Regions from separate parts of the Paenibacillus sp. FSL R7-0189 genome, predicted to be linked through region 2. Evidence: riboswitches for the same ligand, from Rfam matches in the RefSeq annotation. Region 2 holds a riboswitch; the other holds the start of a gene.

Region 1 (8,478 bases), 3.1 Mb from region 2:
TGATCTTGGCCTCAATTTTCTCTTCTAGCTCTGCAACAGTGTCTGCTGCAATAATGTCACCTTCAACCATGGCGAAAGGCATTAAATAACACTCTCCACAATTGTTCAGACATCCGTATTCAATGACATCATAATCCGGATTTTCCTCCAGCTTATGCATTAGCTTGTCTGTTCCGTGACCCATGTTGCTGGAACAAAATTCAATAATTGGTCTCATGATGATCTCCCTATTCCGCCTAACCATTTTATTTTTTAACTTTTTGTACTATAATGAACTTACGAAAGGAGTGATTGAGAAATGAGTGAGAATGCACAAAGCACCGAGATGTATGATGAAGTACTAGAAGTGCTGGATAAGCTTCGTCCGTTCCTGCAGCGCGATGGCGGTGACGTAGAACTGGTCGATGTGGAAGACGGCATCGTTAAGTTGAAACTTATGGGTGCCTGCGGCAGCTGCCCAAGCTCCACGATCACCTTGAAAGCCGGGATTGAACGCGCCCTCCTTGAAGAAGTAGAAGGCGTTGAAGAAGTAGTTCAAGTATTCTAAATCCCGTTCAATAACCCTCCCGATTCTCCTGTAAAGGAGATCGGGATTTTCTTATTATAGAGGATTTAACATTCTCTCACAACCTTAGAACACAAAACCCGCAAGCCAACTTGGCTGCGGGTTCTTGTTATGACTATAGACGAATTTAGCTTAATTCCTTAAAACGCTGGAATGATCGCACCTTCGTACTTTTCTTCAATGAAAGCTTTAGCTTCTGGAGAATTCAGGGCAGCAACCAGCTTTTTGATGGCTTCGGAATCTTTATTGTCTTGACGGGTTACCAAAATGTTAGCATAAGGGGAATCTACACCCTCGATGAACAGTGCATCTTTAGTTGGAACAAGACCAGCGTCTAGTGCAAAGTTCGTGTTGATCAAAGCAAGGTCTACCTCATCCAGTTGACGTGGGAGCATAGCTGCTTCCAATTCAATAATGTCGAGGTTTTTCTTGTTTTCAGTGATATCTGCTTTCGTTGCAGCAATGTTTGTATCATCTTTCAAGGTAATCAGACCATTTTTTGCAAGTAGGATTAGTGCACGGCCACCGTTAGTAGCATCGTTCGGAATGGCAACTTTTGCACCATCAGCCAACTCATCGATCGATTTGATTTTTTTGGAATAAGCTCCAAAAGGCTCAACGTGAACGGATGCAACGGAGACCAGATCTGTTTTATTATTTTTGTTTTGGTCATCCAGATACGGTTGGTGTTGGAAAAAGTTAGCGTCTAACTCCTTCTCATCAAGCTGCACGTTAGGTTGAATATAGTCAGTAAATTCTTTAATTTCAAGTGTAATTCCATCTTTTTCAAGCAATGGAGCAATAGCCTTCAAAATTTCAGCATGAGGCACAGGTGAGGCACCAATAACCAGTTTCACAGGATCTTTAGTAGGTTCACTTGTTGCTTCTGCATTTGGTGCTGTTGTAGCAGCCGAGCTCCCAGCATTATTAGATGCATTGTTGTTACCGCAAGCCGCAAGCACCGCAACCAGTATCAGGCTAAAAAATGTAAGTAGTACTTTTTTCATTGTAAATCCCCCTCTAATCTATATTTTGTATTGAATAAGGATATATATGGATGTACCTTATTTCCGTGTGTAATGTTTTACGAGTCGGTCACCGGCCATTTGTAGCAATTGCACCAGTACGACAATAAATAATATAGAAACAATCATAATCTCCGTCTCATAGCGGTGGTAGCCGTAACGAATCGCCAAGTCACCTAATCCGCCGCCCCCAACCATACCAGCCATTGCTGTATAGGAGACCAGTGTAACCAGTGTGATCGTAACTCCAGCTAGCAGACCTGGACGAGCTTCTGGCAAAAGAACACGCATAACGATTTGGTTCGTCGATGCTCCCATACCTTGTGCGGCTTCGATGACTCCGCGGTCTACCTCTCTTAACGACGTCTCTACCAAGCGGGCAAAAAACGGAGCTGCACCAATCACCAGAGGTGGAATCGTACCGAGTACACCAATGGAGGTTCCAACAACGGCTTTGCTGAAAGGAATTAGAGCCACCATCAAAATGATAAAGGGTACGGAACGTAGGATATTTACAAGTAATGATAAGACCGAGTAAGTTACTCTGATTACTATACTATTCGATTTCCCCCATAAATACAATAGAATTCCGAGTGGTAAACCAAGAATAATTGTGAACAATCCGGAAAAAAATATCATTTTTATAGTAGCAACCGTAGCATCCATCATTTCTTGCCAATTTAGATCTGCAAAATTCATTACGAAATCACCTCCACATCAAGGCCTTGAGCAATTAGTCTGGAGATCGTTACAGCAATTGCCTCAGCTGGCCCTTCAAACCGCACAATCATCTGTCCATAAGGCACATCTTTAATCGTTGAGATGGTACCATGTAAGATTGCAAAGCTCACACCCGTATCACGCACGACATCGGATAGTGCCGAGCCGTAAGTTTTTTCTCCGAAAAAAGTAATTTTGACAGCTTGAGAGTTATCCCCGGCAGCAGCATCAAGCGCCACTCGAAGAGGCCCTTCATTCTGTGTCTCACTGCGGATGAAATCGCGTGTAACCTCATGCTGCGGCTTGAGAAATACCTCTGTAACTTTGCCTTGTTCAACAATCCCACCACCATGTATGACCGCGACACGGTCGCAGATACTCTGGATTACATGCATTTCATGCGTGATCAGCACAATGGTCAAATGGAATCTTTTATTAATATCAAGCAGCAGCTTAAGAATGGAATCCGTTGTCTGGGGATCAAGCGCAGAAGTGGCCTCGTCACACAGCAGTACATCAGGGTCACTGGCTAGTGCCCGGGCGATGCCGACCCGCTGCTTTTGTCCTCCAGATAACTGAGAAGGATACTTATCTGTATGTTCTTCAAGCCCAACTAGAGCGAGCAGATCTTTCACTTTTGTATCAATAGCTGTTCTAGATGTACCTGCAAGTCGCAGTGGAAAGGCAATATTATCATACACAGTCGCCGAAGAAAGCAAATTGAAATGTTGAAAAATCATCCCAATCTTGCGCCGCTGTTCCTGTAATTGACCTTGGTTAAGGCTAGTGAGTTCAACACCGTCTACCCAGACCTCACCTTCTGTCGGACGTTCCAACAGATTAATGCAACGGATCAATGTACTTTTCCCCGCTCCAGAGTGGCCGATGACTCCGAATATTTCACCTTTCTCGATGGACAGATTCAATCCAGAAAGCGCTGTTGCCGCATTACTCCCTTTTCCATAAACCTTTGTTATCCCTTTTAGATTAATCAACTCTCGTCGCCCCCCCTTTATATTTCACTTATTCTATACAAAAAAACCTCCAACGATCGATGCAGATCGCAAGAGGCTCTGTGGGTTTATTAAGACAATGCCTTCTCATCTGCCAACGACCGCAACCTGCGCCATTGTAGGAATTAGCACCATGACATTTGTACAACGCTTCCCGCGCTGGATACAAATCGGTTGCCGGGCTTCATCGGGCCTATCCCTCCGCCGCTCTCGATAAGATAAAGTTATGAAATTATATTTTTTCTGAAATCGTACATACTTTAATGCAAGCATAAGTATAGTGAGTTTATCGATTTTTGTCAAAAGGAAATATATTGAACGATTACGATTTTATGCTCTTTGCCCTGCTTATTTCCTTACGCAGCTGTTCATTGCTGTAGCTGAATGCCGCGATTAATGTCTTACAGTTCATTTCGAGCGATTGTTTTAAATCCTCAAGATGGCTATCCAGATCCTCGAGCTGAATTTTATCATGCAGACCTTGATGCCGCTGCCACAGATCATCCTGCATTTCAGAATTCATATAATGAATTTCAGCATTTCTGCGCTTGCGTAAATTCTCCAATGGATCGCGGTAGGAGTTCTTGATCTGTTCCAGTTGATCCGCTAATGCAGGATGCACATTCAATAATTGAAGCTGACGCAGCACTGTAAAGTAAGAAAAGTGCGTTTTTAATTTGGATGTTTTGAGATCATAAAAATGATTCAGTACCGTCCCAAGCTTGTCCAGAAGAGAGAAAACCCGGATAAAGCCATCTTTATAAAAATAAACATAACGTGCATAATCGCCCTGTTCCACCGGTGTCATATCATCCATATAACCCGCGATCACTAATTTCCGGTAAAAAGCGGCCGCGAACCAACTTTGCTCCAGTTCATCCAGAGAGGAAATCAGTCCACGTGTCCAAATCTCCAGCTTGCGGTATTCATGGTCATTATCCTCATGGGCACTCATTTCCTTGCGCAGCAATGCTGCAAAAGTGGCCATATTCTCCATCGCATCAGCCAACACACCACTGTTCTTTCGAGGCGGCTCTCCAAGTAATACCCGCAGCATATCCCAGTCCTCCTAAAGTTTTGTTCAGCGTCTGCTTCCATGGACTGCTTCGTACAAAACTCGCGACGTAAGCATCGGCCAATCAGCTCCACGATATACCGATTTCCACTTTATTATTCCGCGGGTGAAGCGCCTCTATCCACGGAGGGAATGTTCTACCAAGGCGGTGGAATCATTGGGTTCGTTACATTTTTTCCAGACACGACACTACCCGCACGATTTAGCTGCCAGACTCTTACACTCATATAACATAAGACACCAAACAAACTGGCAATCAGCAAAATATGAGCCAAAGCGGCAAATATGTACAATCTTTCATTATCTAGGGTGTAAACCACAGCCGCCCCACTAAACACCTGCATCAAGCATAACAGCACTGCAGCTACACCTAGCGCTCTAAGCTCTGGATAATCCTTATGTTTCCAAAATGCTAAATGCCCAAGCAGCGCAGTAAGCATGAATAAGAGCAAAGCCGCAATCCGATGCGTAAAAACAACACCTACACCTCCAGAAAGCTCCGGAACCCATTCTCCATTACAAAGCGGCCATCCCGAACACCCGCCCTGTGAATCCGTATGACTTACAAAGGCTCCAATATACACGACAATATAAGAATAGATGGCAGTAAAACAAGTTAAATTGCGAAAAGCCTTACTTACGGGCTTCTTTTGAGCTTCCAACGTATGATCATATTCGCGCGATTCATGCCATCTCTTGGTTCCAAGAGCCAACATCATAGCGCTCGAAAAGGCGATCAAAGAAAAACCCATATGCAGCGCCATTACAGCAGCAGATTGAGATTTAATTACTGCAAGCGCTCCCATACCACCTTGAACGATGACGAATAATAAAGTCATAAATGCATAGCCCAGCAAATCGCGCCGAGTACGGGCATAACGCCAAAAAGCAAACATCGAGGCAAGTGAGAATAACCCTGCCAAACCGCTAAACAAGCGATGGGTGTATTCAATCATCGAGCCTATAGTATAAGCCGGAATTAATTTCCCATGACAGAGCGGCCATTCATTTCCGCATTCCAAGCCCGATCCAGTCTTCGTCACTACCGCTCCTCCGAGTACAGCGAGGAACATGATAAGGCAAGTAAGATAACTAAGCCATTTCAACTGATTTGTCGTCAAAAATATCACCCGCAGTTTTTAGTAATGAAGAAGCAGCCAGACTTATATTTCAAAAAACCACCGCTTTTGCACAAACAGGCGAAAGCGGTGGTTCCTTAGGAATTACTTTTGAAGGCTTTGATGCACTTGGACCGCTTTATCAAGGAAATTTTCAATCTCTTCACGGGATTTGCGCAATTTATTAACGAATCTAACCAATTCCCGTCCATCCGAATATGCGACGAAGCTTGGAATACCCATAATATTTTGTTCTTGGCTAACATCGCCCACGGCATCAACATCTACCTCAACCAGTGTAAGGCGGTCTGCATAAGCCTGCTCTACCTCTGGGATAAAAGGATCGATAAATTTGCAATCCGAGCACCAGTCAGCCTTGAAGATGGCCACTGTTAATCGAGGTGATTGAATGGCTACCTGAAATTCAGCAGGAGAACTAATTTTGTCCATGATTTACTCAGTCCCTTCTTCAATATCTGTCTATTTTCTACTCTTTAAGTGAAGCAAAATGCAGGGTAGAAGTCAAACCTATTCTCTCATACGAACACGTGCAGGCTGTAACTTCATCAGCGGATTCAATAATTTTTGCAGCGCCCGCGGATAACTGGAGATTTCCTGTTTAGTCAGCACGCCCAGCACAATAAGCAGTACTAGATAAATAACAACAACTGCTGCTCCTACAACAAGACAAGTGATCAGAAACGCCAAACGTGCCGGCATCAGATCTGTTAACAGAATCCCAGCCTCATTCAAGCCATAACCAATCCCGCCGGACACAAGTACCGCAATCGCGAAACCGCCCCAACGTTTGCCCATAATTTCAAAAGGCACGATCGATTTCAGCATGCGTAAGTTAAGCAAAGTAATGACCACGAAACAAAGTGCTGTTGCACCGATGATTCCGTAGATGCCAAATACCTTACTAAGTAATAAGCTTGCCACTAATTTTACAATAATACCCGCTAACACATAATACATGGAAATTCGCGATTTGCCCATACCTAACAAAATAGAGTTCGTTGTCATCATCGTAATCTGAAAGATCGTTCCTAAAGTAAGCATGGCTACGATACCACTGCCATCTAAACTGGCGAACAATAATCCATTTACAGAATAAGCAGCTGCTACAAGCGCCAATACAATCGGCATCCCTGTCAAAATAGAAATCCGCAGAGCAAGCGTTATCTGCTTTTTCAAATGCCCCTCATCACGGCGGGCATAGGCAGCCGAAATGATCGGAATCAATGAAGTTCCAAGTGCGATAGCTAGAACAGGTGGAATGCCCGCTACACTCTGAGCACGATTGGATAAAATACCTAGCGCTGAAGTGGCACTATCCCTACCTATCTGATCAATCAATAATCGTACCGTAAGAGAAGTGTCAATTACATTCACAACCGGAATCGTAAGGGAAGACAGCACAATGGGAATAGACAGTGTAAAAATATCCTTGTAGATACCCCAAATCGGTAATTTTTGAGCAGTATCATAATTCAATCCTAATTGCTTGTCCTCACGGCGAAGTTTGACTGCAAAATAAATCATTACGCCAAACGCCGCGATACTACCGATCACGCTACCAAAGGATGCTCCCGCAGCAATTGTAGTGTTGCTATAACCTTGATGTAATAAAATATAAGCCAGCAAAATAGCGGTCAGTACGCGAGCGAATTGCTCCACGATCTGAGAAATCCCACCTGCCATCATATTGTTGCGGCCTTGAAAATATCCACGCATCATCGCTATTGCCGGAAAAAGCAGCAGCGCAGGCGCAATAGCTTTTATCGCCATCGCCGATTCAGGGACATCAGCAATATGAGTTGCATAAAATGGAGCCCCTATGTACAGCAAGACAGTCATAAACACCCCTGCAGCCACTGAAAACAGCAGTGCAGCATGATACACTTGTCTCGCCTCTTCAGGACGATTCAAGGCGTATCGTTCAGAGACCATTTTGCTGAGTGTACTTGGAATCCCAGCGGTGGCTACGGTTAGAAGCATTAAATAGATATTGTTAGAAACTCCGAACGATGCTCTCCCCACACCGTCAAAGATATGGTCCAGCGGCACCCGCTGGACAAGCCCGAGTACCCTTGCCACCAAAGCTGCAGCAGCAAGGATAAGCGTGCCTTTAACAAAAGACTCTTTCTTGGACAAACTCTTTCCCCTTCTTCACTGTTAAATTAAAACCGGGCGACCCATATAAAAAAGAGGACGACCATAATTACCTGCAACACGATTTTGACCAAGGTGCTGCTAAATAAGCCGAGTATGGAGCCAACACTTACCTTAGCAGCTTTAGAAGGTGAAGATCCCACGATCAATTCTCCAATAAAAGCCCCTAGAAATGGCCCAATGATAAGACCAAAAGCCGGGATAACAAAAGGTCCCAAGATCAGCCCGATCGTGCTCCCGATAATCGATGAACGTGAGCCGCCAAATTTTTTGACACCCCACGCTCCTACAACATAATCAGCAACAAAAAGAACTACAACAATCAGTGTTTGAATAATCCAGAACCAAACCCCAAAGGGCTCAAAAGAAAAGAACCAGCCGTATACAAAAAAGGCAAGATAGATCGCTAACGCACCCGGCAGTATGGGATACACAGCCCCTGCCAATCCTACAGCAAACAAAACAATGATAAGAATCCAACCCAGGATCGTCAATTCCTTAACCTCCTACTAGCATAATGCTCCATGGATTCACTTCGCAGTACTGCTTTTATTATTTGCTGCCTACAGAGGCTGCAGCTTCGGTAAAGATATACTTTTGGATGACCTCGGCAATCCCGTCTTGATTATTGGTCGCCACCACAACATCAGCCTCTTGTTTAACCGTCTTTTGCGCGTTGCCCATGGCAACCCCAAGTCCAGCCTGCTGGATCGCCGCCAGATCGTTAAGGCTGTCGCCCACAGCTACAACTTGCGACATTTCTATTCCCAGCAGCTTGCAGACTTCC
Region 2 (8,478 bases):
GAGGCTTGCAAATGATCGTAATCCTAATCTTACAAAAAAACGCTTGATGCTCATTAATCCACTGAAGGATTAACAAGCATCAAGCGTTGATTAATTAATATATATTAGTTCTGCATTACAAAATCATTATCAATCTTCGCATTAGGATCATCGAACACCCGCAGAATATCATAACGTGTATTCCGCTGCGCTGGAACTTTGCCTGCTTCGCGAATCAGCTGAGTAATCGACTCGATGTTTACCTTGTAAGTCGCACCCGCCGAAGATACTACGTTCTCTTCAATCATTGTGCTGCCGAAATCGTTGCAGCCATATTGCAGGGAGAGCTTGCCGACCTCTGGCCCCATAGTGACCCAAGAAGATTGGAAGTTCTTAATATTATCCAGCACAAGGCGGCTGATCGCCACCGTCTTCAGATACTCCTCAGGCGTTTGTCTGTCCAGCTTCAGGTTGGTATTGTCCGGCTGGAATGTCCATGAGATAAAGGCCAAGAAACCTTCAGAATCATATTTGTTGGCAATACACTCATCCTGAGCCTCACGCACACGTAGTAAGTGCAAAGCACGTTCCTCCATACTTTCCCCAAGCCCAATCACCATTGTCGCTGTGGTATTCATACCCACTTTATGTGCCGTCTGCATTACATCCATCCACTCGCGCCACGAGCCTTTTAGTCGGCTGATTTTGCGGCGTGTACGGTCATCAAGAATTTCTGCGCCTCCACCTGGCAATGAATCCAGACCCGCAGCATGAATTTCACGAACCACTTGTTCCAGTGGTAATCCTGATACTTCTTTCATCTTCATAATCTCCGCAGGAGAGAAGGAGTGCATTGTAATCTCAGGGAACCGTTGCTTAATTCCGCGCAGTATATCTGTATAGTAGCTAAATGGAAGGTTAGGATTAGTTCCACCTTGCATAAGAATTTCTGTACCATTAACAGCAATTGTTTCAGCAATTTTTTGATAAATCGCCTCATCTGGCAGCACATAGCCTTCATCCGAGCCTGGTCTGCGGTAAAAAGCGCAAAAACGGCAGTACACATCACATACATTCGTATAGTTAATATTACGGCCAATTACAAAAGTGGCTAACGGGTCCGGGTGCCAGCGTTCCATAATAGTGTTTGCAGCAGCACCCATTTTCTCAATTTCGTTGCTCTCGAATAGTCGGATGGTATCTTCCAATTGGAGACGGTCGCCCCGCAGGGCTTTATCCAAAATAAGATCTATCGCACTCATCGTTCGCATCCTCCTTTTAAACCCTTAGGGATATGGTAGATTCACAAAATCACAAGAAAAAATAACGTTGTCGTCCTTTAGAGATAACAACCGTTTCTCGTAGTAACATAAGGATAAAGTATAGTATGTAACTTATACCTTATATTTTAATAAATGAACAGTTCATTTCCTCATCGTATCACAATCTGAACAGCTTGAAAAACTTTTTACTTTCTCAGCAAGATACCATCCAGCAGAAAGAGTCCTTACATTGCTGCCTGCACCCGTTGAATCAAAATTCCCTGAGGCTGTCGGACACAGATGACGTTATTTGCAAGTTTTTAGCCTTTAGAGCATAGTTATGGACTCCAGTGATGCTATTCCATGAAAAGAGCCTCATGAAAGCTGTTTTTTAGCGCTATAGCTGCTGTGGAGGCCGTTAACATTCCAAATGTGTAATAATGCTGTATCTAAGGTCAGCTGTGTCCAATAGCAAAAAGTCCAAAAAGAAGAGCTATCCCAGCAGCCAATTCCCGGCTTATGAGACAGCTCTATTTCATCCTCAGTCTAACACCAGCTCTAAATCAACGGTGAGTTAGATCCTCGATATTTTCCAGCAATTCGGTGCCGATCTGGGTTGCCGTTACTTTTACTTCGTTTCGATTTCCGCCCGCGCAGCCTCCAAAGCATGACCCAGATCAGCAATTAGATCCTCCGCATGTTCAATGCCCACCGAGAAGCGCAGCAACCGATCATCTACACCCACCGCATTCCGAATTTCCACAGGAATGTCCGCATGCGTCTGTACTGCAGGATAGGTCATTAACGATTCAACCCCGCCGAGGCTCTCCGCGAAGGCTATAAGCCGAATATGACGAAGCAGAGGTTCTACGTATCTGGCATCTTTTAATTTGAAAGAAAAAATTCCGGTATTGCCCGAGGACTGGCGATTCTGAATTTCATATCCCGGATGATCCGGCAGGCCTGGATGGAACACTTCCGCAATCGCCGGGTGCTCTTGTAGATAGCGGGCAATTGCTAGTGCATTACTCTCGTGCCGTTCCATACGCAGAGCCAGTGTCTTCATGCCTCTCATCAGCTGATAACTGTCTGTTGGCCCAAGCACAGCGCCAATAGAGTTATGTAGAATCGCTATTTCAGCGGATAATTCAGCCCCTTTAGATACAATAAGACCAGCAAGTACATCATTGTGTCCGCCCAAATATTTGGTAGCACTATGGACTACAATATCCGCACCTAATTCCAGAGGACGCTGGAAAAATGGAGTCAGCAGTGTATTGTCTACAATTGTGAGCAGCCCATGATGACGAGCCCAAGTAGCAACGGCTGCAATATCCGTAACCATCATCAAAGGATTCGTTGGCGTTTCAATAAATATCGCCTTTGTATTTGGAAGACGGGAAGCCCCAAGCGCATCCAAATCATTCGTATCTACATAGGAAGCAGTGATTCCAAACTTGGACATAATTCGTTCCAACAAACGATAGGTCCCGCCGTAAAGATCCAGCGAAACGATCAAGTGATCGCCTTGCCCAAACAGGGTAAATATGGTTTGAATAGCCGCCATCCCAGAGCTACAGGCAAAACCTGCATCACCAGACTCCAATTCCGCAGCCGCATTCTCCAGTACGGAACGGGTCGGACTTTTGGTACGGCTATAATCGAAACCTGTGCTCTGCCCAAGCTTCGGGTGACGGAATGCCGTAGCATTATAGATAGGAAAATTAATGGCTCCGGTAGCCGGATCTTCTTGTGAACCTATTTGTGCCAGTCTGCTTTCAATCCTAAGTTTGTCGTCCATGATAAATGCCTCCTAAATTATAATGTAGCGCTGATCTTAATAAACAATCGGGTCGATATCGTAAGGTGTCTCTTGATATACATAGTAATTGAGCCAATTAGAGAATAATAAGTTGGCATGTGCACGCCACACTGCAGGAGGTGTCCGTTCTGGATCATCTTTAGGGAAATAGTGTTTCGGCAAGGCCATCTCCATGCCCCTCTCCAAATCACGATCATATTCCCATTTCAGGGATAGAGGATCGTACTCGGAATGTCCGGTCACAAATATTTGTTTGCCGTCGGTCGTAGCTACTAGATACATACCAGCTTCTTCGGATTCTGCCAGAATCTGCAGATCTGGATTGCTCTCAATATCTTCGCGGGAGACATCGGTATGACGGGAATGCGGTACATGGAATACCTCGTCAAAACCGCGCAGCAATTTAATGTTATTTTGATTAATCGTATGGGAGAATACACCAAAACATTTTTCAGGCAATGCCACTTTACGAACACCAAAATGATGATACAACCCTGCCTGTGCCGCCCAACAGATATGCATGGTCGAGGTCACATTATCCTTGCTCCATTCAAAAATCTCTTTTAGCTCTTCCCAATAGGATACTTCCTCAAACTCCATTTGCTCTACGGGTGCTCCTGTAACAATAAGGCCATCCAAACGGCGGTGGCTGATCTCGTCAAAAGTTTTGTAAAAGCTTCTCAAATGCTCAGCAGAAGTATTCTTAGAAGTATGTGAGCGTGGATGCAGCAAGGTAACATCAACTTGCAGCGGTGAATTTCCTATTAAACGCAGCAATTGAGTCTCCGTCGTTTCTTTAGTCGGCATGAGATTCAGAATAGCAATCCTTAGTGGACGGATATCCTGATGGAAAGCCAAACTTTCATCCATCACAAAAATATTTTCTCCGGATAGTACTTCTTTTGCTGGTAAACTGTCGGGAATTTTAATTGGCATTGTCTTTCCACTCCTTAACTGTATTTAGGTTATGTTGTCACATCGCGGCTTTCTGAACAATAAAAAGACCTTTCTCGGAAAACGAGAAAGGTCATATCTACAGTCATATGCGCCTCTCTCATCTGCCAGAAACTTTTGGACGGGGTTTAGTCGTCAGCAAAGTTCCGCAAGAATTAGCACCGTGCGTTCACACGCCGGTTGCCGGGTTTCATAGGGCTAGTCCCTCCACCTGCTCTTGATAAGATTTAGCTGTATTCAATTAAATTTCTTTAAAATTTACTTTAAATCATGAACCTCCTTTTCGTCAAGTCCATACAATGCTGAAGTAGCCTTAAAGTAACAATAAATTTGCTTGAAAGAGGCATACTCCGTTGTTATACTAGACAAGTATTTCATACCTGAACGAAAAGAAGAGGTGAGAAGAAGAATGGAAGGCGACCCGAGCTCGCAATTAAGTGTACAAAATGAGCAACCACACAGGATAATCATCAGCTTGCCGGCGGCGGGAGCAGTTCTTCTTCATGCCCTCGAATCGTCATTCGGCCTCTTGTATTGATTGTAACGCCGGCCAAGCTGATTTTTTTCTCTGTGCTTAATTAGCAGTCCCTGGTGAAGACCCGGGGATAGAAGGAGTGGAATCAGATGAAAATCCGGCTGGTGAATGCAGGGGTTTTTACACCTATTGATGAAATTGATGAAACATTGACACCCCCAACAGAAGGGTTCTATTGGATTGATGCAGATGTGGAGGATTTGGAGCTGCTTCAGCCCCTGTTCAACCTGCATGATCTCGCTGTTGAGGATTGCCTTAGTGAAGAGGATCAACGTCCAAAGATCGAAATATACGAAAGTCATTACTTTATTGTTGTAAACAGCATCCGCTTTGATGATGAGGAAATTTTCCTGCGGGCACTCAATATATTCTTGGGCAGACATTATATTATTACTGTAACGAAACAAAAGATCCACGAGCTGCGCATCCTGAAGCCCATGTTATGGGAGCAAGAGGTTAGCGAACCCGACCAATTCCTTTACCTGCTTATCGACCTTGTCGTAGATAATTATTTCTCCGTAGGTGACCGAATTGAAGCCCGGATTGAGAAGCTTGAAGAGGATATTTTAATGCATACCAAGAAATCTCATCTGAGTGAGATTATCGGTCTGCGAAGTGAGATCTTATGGTTAAAGAAGATGCTGGGACCACAGAAAGAGGTTATCAATACCCTGAACAAAAAAGACCTCCGTCTGATTGATGATCAGCTGCAGAAGTATTTTAGCGACATTTATGAAAATGCAGTTAAAATATCCGAAACCTTTGAGACGTACCGCGATCTCATGGGCAACTTACGTGAGGCCTACCAATCCAGTATCGCCAACCGCGCCAATGAAATTATGAGAGTATTTACCGCGATTACAACGATATTCATGCCTTTGACCGTAATTACCGGAATCTATGGGATGAACTTTGATCATATGCCTGAGTTGCATACGAAATACGGCTATTTTGCCGTTATAGGTCTAATGTTGACGTTAGGCTGTGGGATGCTGTATGTATTCCGCAAGAAAGAATGGCTATGAAAATAAACGGACGAATAGGCAAGACGAAGGCCCTTTAACCCTATGGTGTAAGGAAGCCTTCGTCTTTTTGATATGAGGAAAAGCTACTAGAAACTGGTCGCCACGCCCACTTTAGGAGCTTGCTCCCGCCGGAAACGAATGCGGATCAGCCGCAGACGTTCATAATAGCTGTCCAGCCCTTCTGCTGCTGAAAAATCCTCCCCATACACCATATGCAGCACTGGCTTTAGAAAAAGATCTCCTGCCTCTAGATAGGCATTCCATATCGCTTCCTGTTCATTCTGCGGCATATTTTCCAGTTCTACCTCGATCAGTTTCTCCACGCAATAACCTTCTCTTTCCAGCTCCTCTACCGCTTCAATCAGTTCGCGACGGTTCACTCCACTGTTCACCTTAAGCTGTTCTAACCCTAACCCATTCTCGATCCCTTGCAGCAGAATTCGCCGTAATCGCAGTCTTTCTAGCTGTTTCTTATATTTGACCTCTTTCTGTTTATAGAGCCAGGATACAAAAGAGTCCTCCTCAATTTCTTGGTGAACCCAATTCAAAGGAAAGGAATGTTCCCTTGCAGCCGTAGAGGTTATAGCCAACCAATCCGTGCCATATTGGGCTACCTTTCCTTCCCCTACACCAGGGATCTGCAGCAGCTCCTCTGGTGTATGCGGCAAGAAAGTGCTTATCAAACGTAACAAACGATTGCTGGCAAGAATGTAAGGGGCTTTCCGTTCACTAGAAGCTCGGCTGCGGCGCCAAGCACATAACTCCTCATAAATAGCTTCGTTCCCATTATATTCACTGTAATATTGCAGCCTTAGCTGCTCCTGATTACGCCCAGTAAGGCCGTCTTCTTCATGAAATACGCCATCAATCAACGGCCGATAGCCATCCCCCATCTTCACCGCCAGCTCATGCCTGTAAACACAGAGCATTTCATTCCAAGAACCACCCGCATACCACAAATGCTCCTGCGTCTCCTCACCGTCTGAAAAATCACGCCAGCCCAGGCTCCACACTCCTTCTTCCTCTCCAATCCATAGCTGAGCGAACACCTCTTGATCCACCCCAGATATTCTGGATAAGCGATTCATAAATACAATTTGCATATTCATCCCTGCCTTTCTAGTCTTCAGCAAGCACTATACCTACCGGGTCTGAACTACTCTTCGCTGGTGTGAATCCCACACTGTCAGACTCGGAAAACGCAAAAAAGCACCACTCTCACGATAAACGTGAAAGAGGTGCTCCCTCATTAAATGCTATACTGTTAGATCCTACAATACCATATATTTCCTAACAGTCAATATCTTTTTATACTAGTTTCTTGCCAAAGCTAAGGTTGCCAGTCCAATCGCACCTGCAAGTCCTGCATTATCTCCAAGCTGCGGTGGCACAACGTAATTATCAATATCGGTATTGAGCGCTGGATGCTGAACATAACCTTTAAGCAGCTCCTGCAGCTTGGTACGGATTAGCGGGAACAAGTGGCTTTGCTTCATGACCCCACCGCCCATTACGATTTTTTCGGGAGACAGAATCAGCACGTAATTCATAAGTGCATGTGCAAGATAATGAGCTTCCATATCCCAAGCTGGATGGTCAACAGGCAGCTCGCCTGCTGGTTGTCCCCAGCGTTTGCCAATCCCCGGACCTGCGGCTAACCCTTCAAGGCAATCGCCATGATAAGGGCAGTAGCCCTCAAACGTGTCCTCTGGATGTCTGCGAACTAGAATATGTCCCATCTCAGGATGAGACAATCCATGCACCATCTGACCTCCAACAACTGCTCCCGCTCCAATACCTGTCCCAACCGTAATATAAAGGCAGCTGTCCAGACCTTTAGCCGCTCCCCATTTACTTTCCGCAAGCGCTGCACCATTCACATCCGTATCAAAACCGATCGGCACGTTAAATTGCTCAGCCATTGTACCTACCAGATTATATTGTCCCCAGTGAGGTTTTGGTGTCGTTGTTATGTAACCATAAGTAGGGCTGTCCAGCACGGGATCAATCGGTCCAAACGATCCAATACCAAAAGCTTCTACATTCTTCCCATTAAAATAGTCGATTACGAGTCCCATCGTTTCTTCCGGTGTTGTTGTCGGAAAGCTAACTCGGTCCAGAATGGTACCGTCCTCATAACCAATCCCGCATACAAACTTCGTTCCGCCTGCTTCAATCGCTCCCAATAACTTCATAGCAACTATCTCCCTTCTCCAATAAGCAATAATCCGCCATCCAGTGTGAAAATAAAAAAACAATATAAAATAAAACAATCAACAGCCCTTATTATACGTTGGATGAAGCGCTATCACAATAATAAAACTCCCTTCATGCAATTTTGCATGAAGGGAGTTTTATTATTGTTTAATTATTTAAGTCATCAAACATAGAGCCTTTTACCGTAACCTCAATTTGATCCAGCGGCTTAATGCCGACAAGCTTGCCCAGTGATTTGTATGCGTTGGTACTCTTGGAGAGCTCCACATCTGCCAACCAAGCCTTAACATAGTACTTCCCATCTGGCATTTCAGCTGTAGTATAGACAGGAATATGGTCCTTATTAATCGTAATCGTCACCGTAGACTTTTCCGTGATCTTGTACATATTCTGATTCAAGCCCACATATTCACGGTATTTGAAATTGTCGAAGCTTCCCAGTGTACTAGACTGTGAGTAACCCTCTAATATATTCTTCCAGAATTCATGGGTGCCATTATCACTTTCTCTTTCTTGTGAATATGGGATCTCTTCCACATCTTTAGTAAAGCTGTTCTCCACCGTCAACAATTTCGCATCATTCACTCCGGTGTTATCCTCTACGGATAAAGCTGCTGGCTTTCTTGCAAAGTTATTCCCGTTTTTGCTCAGTGGTTCATTCCGCAGATTGACCGCAACTTTATC

What was found. A riboswitch is a leader RNA that binds a small molecule or an ion and turns the genes downstream of it on or off. The one in region 2 is predicted to bind S-adenosylmethionine.
Region 1: it holds a riboswitch for S-adenosylmethionine, as region 2 does, so the genes downstream of both, MKY63_RS15285 (methionine ABC transporter ATP-binding protein) here and metA (homoserine O-succinyltransferase) in region 2, are expected to answer to the same signal.

What each region holds. Positions count from the first base shown of each region.
Region 1 covers NZ_CP150223.1:3,508,587-3,517,064, reverse strand. The annotation lists gene MKY63_RS15305 (YuzB family protein) at 1-217, opposite strand, end outside; gene MKY63_RS15300 (NifU family protein) at 299-547, shown strand; gene MKY63_RS15295 (MetQ/NlpA family ABC transporter substrate-binding protein) at 706-1,572, opposite strand; gene MKY63_RS15290 (methionine ABC transporter permease) at 1,630-2,289, opposite strand; gene MKY63_RS15285 (methionine ABC transporter ATP-binding protein) at 2,289-3,305, opposite strand; SAM riboswitch class I at 3,408-3,543, opposite strand; gene MKY63_RS15280 (Cthe_2314 family HEPN domain-containing protein) at 3,646-4,380, opposite strand; gene MKY63_RS15275 (COX15/CtaA family protein) at 4,536-5,519, opposite strand; gene MKY63_RS15270 (thioredoxin family protein) at 5,622-5,966, opposite strand; gene MKY63_RS15265 (polysaccharide biosynthesis protein) at 6,045-7,673, opposite strand; gene MKY63_RS15260 (DUF456 family protein) at 7,700-8,185, opposite strand; gene MKY63_RS15255 (Cof-type HAD-IIB family hydrolase) at 8,244-8,478, opposite strand, start outside.
Region 2 covers NZ_CP150223.1:439,400-447,877, forward strand. The annotation lists gene mqnC (cyclic dehypoxanthinyl futalosine synthase) at 105-1,241, opposite strand; gene MKY63_RS02015 (PLP-dependent transferase) at 1,870-3,042, opposite strand; gene metA (homoserine O-succinyltransferase) at 3,079-3,999, opposite strand; SAM riboswitch class I at 4,115-4,244, opposite strand; gene corA (magnesium/cobalt transporter CorA) at 4,642-5,577, shown strand; gene MKY63_RS02030 (HRDC domain-containing protein) at 5,664-6,680, opposite strand; gene MKY63_RS02035 (ROK family protein) at 6,891-7,772, opposite strand; gene MKY63_RS02040 (hypothetical protein) at 7,942-8,478, opposite strand, start outside.